DNA from 2 places in the Enterocloster sp. genome. Region 2 is predicted to be linked to the other one. Evidence: predicted binding sites of a transcription regulator. Region 2 holds the regulator's gene; the other holds the start of a gene.
The links. Region 2 encodes Rex, which represses fermentation and respiration genes when NADH is low (regulators of the CRP and FNR family bind a similar motif). Its sites were predicted from a motif close to ATTGTTAANTANTTAACAAT; they were not measured.
Positions count from the first base shown of each region.

Region 1: rsxC (electron transport complex subunit RsxC) is a predicted target of Rex. The motif match lies at 1,191-1,210, and genes of this name have one in related genera.

Region 1 is NZ_DBMACH010000003.1:195,414-197,874, reverse strand. Features, by position in the region: gene ACZM6M_RS04960 (DEAD/DEAH box helicase) at 1-421, shown strand, start outside; gene ACZM6M_RS04955 (flavodoxin family protein) at 458-1,084, shown strand; gene rsxC (electron transport complex subunit RsxC) at 1,352-2,461, shown strand, end outside.
Region 2 is NZ_DBMACH010000010.1:75,286-77,746, reverse strand. Features, by position in the region: gene ACZM6M_RS11865 (NAD(P)H-hydrate dehydratase) at 1-419, opposite strand, end outside; gene acpS (holo-ACP synthase) at 421-804, opposite strand; gene ACZM6M_RS11855 (redox-sensing transcriptional repressor Rex) at 806-1,471, opposite strand; gene abc-f (ribosomal protection-like ABC-F family protein) at 1,647-2,461, shown strand, end outside.

The sequences.
Region 1 (2,461 bases), on a different contig from region 2:
GCTGGAAAAAGAAGGGATTGAGAGTATCTGTTTAACAGGAGCCGTGCCGAAGGAAGAGCGATTAAAGCTGGTGGAGCGGTTTTCAAAGGAGAATGTTCCTGTTTTTCTCATCAGCCTCAAGGCAGGAGGAACGGGGTTAAACCTTACAGCAGCGGATATTGTGATCCATTATGATCCCTGGTGGAATGTGGCCGCCCAGAACCAGGCCACAGACAGGGCTCACCGCATTGGCCAGGAAAAACAGGTCACAGTTTACCGTCTGATTACCAAAGATACCATTGAGGAAAATATTTTAAACCTTCAGGAGGCAAAGAGAGCGCTGGCAGATCAGATTGTCACAGGGGAAGGGATTTCCCTGTCTGATCTTACCGCAAAAGAGCTTTTGGACTGTATCGGAGAGATATCAGAAGATTCTGTTTAAGAAGAAAATAAAAAATCAAGCAGGAGGATATAGAATATGAAAGTATTGATGTTAAACGGAAGCCCGCACAAAGAGGGATGCACATGGAGAGCGCTGTGTGAGATTGCAAAGGAACTAGAAAAGGAAGGAATTGAGTCTGAAATTCTTCACATTGGCGGACAGCAGGTATGGGGCTGCATGGGCTGCGGAGCCTGCGGCACACTGGGAAAATGTGTCCATGATGAGGATCTGGTAAATACGGCAGTCGCTAAGATGAAGGAATGCGACGGTCTGATCGTTGGCTCTCCGGTTCATTATGCATCTGCCAGCGGAGCCATAACCTCCTTTTTAGACCGTTTCTTCTACTGCGGCGGAAGCGCTGCAGCTCATAAGCCGGGAGCGGCCATCGCCTCCGCCAGAAGAGCAGGAACCACAGCAACTCTGGACCAGTTAAATAAATATTTTACCTTTAATCAGATGCCGGTGGTTTCATCCCAGTATTGGAACATGGTCCATGGAAGAAGTGCAGAGGAAACCGTTCAGGACGAGGAAGGAATGCAGATCATGCGTACCCTTGGCCGGAATATGGCATGGCTTTTAAAGTGCATTGAGGCCGGAAGAAAGGCTGGAATTACGGTTCCTGAGGCGGAACCGGAGAAAAAGCGCACCAGCTTTATCCGTTAAATGTCTGAGACGAAAGATGTCACAGCCGTAGATTGGAATGCAGCAGAGCGAAATAGTTCTGCTGCATTTTTTGGATTAAAGTGAACAAATTAGAAAACAATGCTTAATTGATAAAAAATAAACAAAATAATTAAAAATTTAACGAGTGGTTTACATATTGTATACACGCTTTATTTATGCTATACTGATAAGGCTGTGAAAGATCTATAAAAAGTGTGAAAGATTCACAAAAAAAGAGAAAATGTACAAGAAAGAAGGGAAAAATCTATGGGTCTGGCGACTTTTAAAGGCGGTATCCATCCGTATGAAGGAAAAGAACTGTCTGAAAGCAAACCGATTCAGGTCCTGCTTCCAAAGGGCGAACTGGTTTATCCTATGTCTCAGCACATAGGTGCTCCTGCAAAACCGCTGGTTGCAAAAGGCGACCGGGTTTTAGCGGGGCAGAAGATCGGAGAGGCAGGCGGATTTATTTCTGCAAATGTAATCTGCTCCGTGTCCGGTACAGTAAAGGCCATCGAGCCGAGACGGACGGCTAACGGCGCTATGGTTCCGTCTGTGATCGTTGAAAATGACGGAGCCTATGAGACGGTAGAGGGGCTGGGAGAGGACAGAAATCCGGGGACACTGTCAAAAGAAGAGATCCGTTCCATTGTCAAGGAAGCAGGCATCGTGGGACTGGGCGGCGCAGGCTTCCCGACTCATGTAAAGCTTACCCCAAAGGACGAGAACGCCATTGATTACGTTATTGTAAACGGAGCGGAGTGCGAGCCTTATCTGACCAGCGACTACCGTCTGATGGTAGAGGAGCCGGAGAAGTTAGTAGGAGGCTTAAAGGTCATCCTTCAGCTCTTTGACAATGCCAAAGGCGTGATCGCGGTGGAGAACAATAAGCCGGAGGCCATTAAAAAGCTGGAAGAGCTTGTAAAGGATGAGCCAAGGATTACCGTATGTCCTCTGCTTACCAAGTATCCTCAGGGCGGTGAGCGTTCCATTATCTATGCAGTAACCGGAAGAAAGGTAAATTCCTCTATGCTTCCTGCCGATGCAGGCTGCATTGTAGATAATGTAGATACAGTTATTTCTATTTATATGGCGGTATGCAAGAGCACGCCTCTGATGCGCAAGATCATCACCATTACCGGCGATGCGGTCAATACGCCCTGCAACTTCAATGTAAAGCTGGGAACCAATTATCAGGAGCTCATCGAGGCTGCAGGCGGCTTTAAGGAGGAGCCGGAGAAGATTATTTCCGGAGGTCCCATGATGGGACAGGCACTCTTTACCGTGGATATCCCTGTAAGCAAAACTTCCTCTGCGCTGACCTGTTTTACAAAGGATCAGGTATCTGCCCTGGAGCCTACGGCCTGCATCCGCTGC
Region 2 (2,461 bases):
CCCTGGATTTCCCGGCTTAATCCCACACCGAAAAGGCCGTCGAAAAGAATCCCGCAGTTTTCTGCTTCCTCTTTCATAAGTTCCCATTTTTTTACAGGTATCCCCAGCTTCCTGGCAATGGAAAGCTGGAGCTTTAATTCTTCTGTCGCCTTTTCCTCTGAACTGGCCAGAAAAATAACTGCAGGAAGTCCTTTTAAATAAACCATCCGGGCTGCCGCCGCTGCATCCGCTCCATTATTTCCCACACCGCACAGCGCCCAGACCGGACTGTGTGCGGCAAATGCTCGGGCTGCCTTTAATGCGCAGTCTGCGACCGCCAAAGCTGCCCGCTCCATTAAAACCAGGGAAGGAATCCCGACCTCATGGATGGTGTAATGATCCACTGCTTTCATCTTTCTACCTGTCAGAAGGGTTCTCATATCATGTTCTCCTCTCTGCGGACGTTTCCTTTTCGCCCACTGCAAATGCCATGGCAAAATCCTCTGTATTGGAGATAGACACATGGATCTGTGTCAGCCCCATTTCCTCAGATCGCTTTTTAGCGCCGCCGTAAAGATTGACATAGGGTTTTCCAAGCTCATCCCGAAGCACCTCGATATCTCCGGGCATAAATCCCCGGAACCCGGTGCCGAACATCTTTGCCACGGCCTCCTTCACAGCAAAAGAGCCGGCCAGCTTAGAGGCAGACCCCTTCGCTTGCCGGCTTTCCGTCTCCGTAAATGTGCGAGCGACAAAATGAGGCCTCCTGCAGGCCTTTTCCATGCGCTTTATTTCGATCAGATCGGTTCCAACTCCCAGTATCATCCTACTTGCTTCCTGTGCGTTCGTTTTTTTCATCCCGGTCCAGCATACTGCATACCCGGTAGGACAGCCGCATCAGACTTTCAGACAGATGCACATTTTCCACAACTACATCCTCCGGTACAACAAGATCCGTATGGGCGAAATTCCAGATTGCCTTGATTCCTGCTGCTACCAGACGATCCGCAATCTCGGGAGCCTTTGTCTTTGGTATGGTAAGAGCCGCGATCTGGATCTCATTCTCTTTTATAAAGCTTTCCAGATCGTCCACGGACCGGATTTCAATCCCGCGGATCACCAGACCGATCAGCTTGGGATTGATATCAAACATCCCTTTGATCACAAAACCTCTCCGTTCAAAATTTGTATAATTGGCGATTGCCTGTCCCAGATTTCCGGCTCCGATGATGATCAGATTGTGCTGCTGGTCGATTCCCAGAATCTTTGCAATTTCCGAGTACAGATATTTTACATTATAGCCATAGCCCTGCTGTCCGAAGCCGCCGAAATTATTCAGATCCTGGCGGATCTGAGAAGCTGTAACCTTCATGCGGTTGCTCAGTTCATTGGAAGAGATACGCTCCACTTCTTCTTCAATCAGCTCCCCCAGATAGCGGTAATAGCGGGGCAGTCTCGAAATAACCGCTTTCGATATTTCCTTGCGTTCCATCCTGTGCCACCCTCTCCTTATATGATTCAATCTAATGCTTTCTATTATAATCGGGCGTTAAAAAAATGTCAAATCACTTTCAGGATGTTCTTGAAAAAAATATGTTCCTATATTATACTGATTGGTGCATATTATGCAAAAAACATAGAATTTATGCTAAAAAAGGAGTTTTGAAATGATCCTGTCATGCAGCAACATCAGCCGGTCCTTTGGAGATAACCATATCCTCAAACGGGTCTCATTTCATATAGAGGAACATGAAAAAGCCGCTGTCGTAGGGATTAACGGCGCGGGAAAATCCACTCTTTTAAAGATCATCATCGGTGATCTGGCACCAGATGAGGGAAGTGTAACCTGGGCCAAGGGCGCTTCCATCGGATATCTGGCCCAGCATCAGGATCTGGAGGGCGCTGAGACCATTTATGACGCTCTTTTAGAGGTAAAGCGGCCTATCCTTGAAATGGAGGAGCGTCTGCGAAACCTTGAACAGTCCATGAAATCTGCCTCCGGTGAAGAACTGGAGGCTATGCTTTCCGAATACAGCCGCTTAAACCACGCGTTCGAGCTGGAAAACGGCTACGCCTGCCGCAGTGAAATTACGGGGGTATTAAAGGGTCTGGGATTTTCAGAGGATGAATTTTCAAAGCCCATCCAGGCGCTCTCCGGCGGCCAGAAAACCCGTGTATCCTTAGGCAAGCTCCTCTTAACCAAACCCGATATCCTTCTTCTGGACGAGCCTACCAACCATCTGGATATGGAGTCCATTGCATGGCTGGAAACCTATTTAAAGGGCTATTCAGGAAGCGTGATCATCGTGGCCCACGACCGGTATTTCCTGGACCGTGTGGTTACAAAGGTCATCGAGCTGGACAATGGCACCGCCACTGTGTTTTCCGGCAATTACTCCGCCTACAGCGATAAAAAAGCCATGCTCAGAGACGCACAGATCCGTGCTTACTTAAATCAGCAGCAGGAAATCCGCCATCAGGA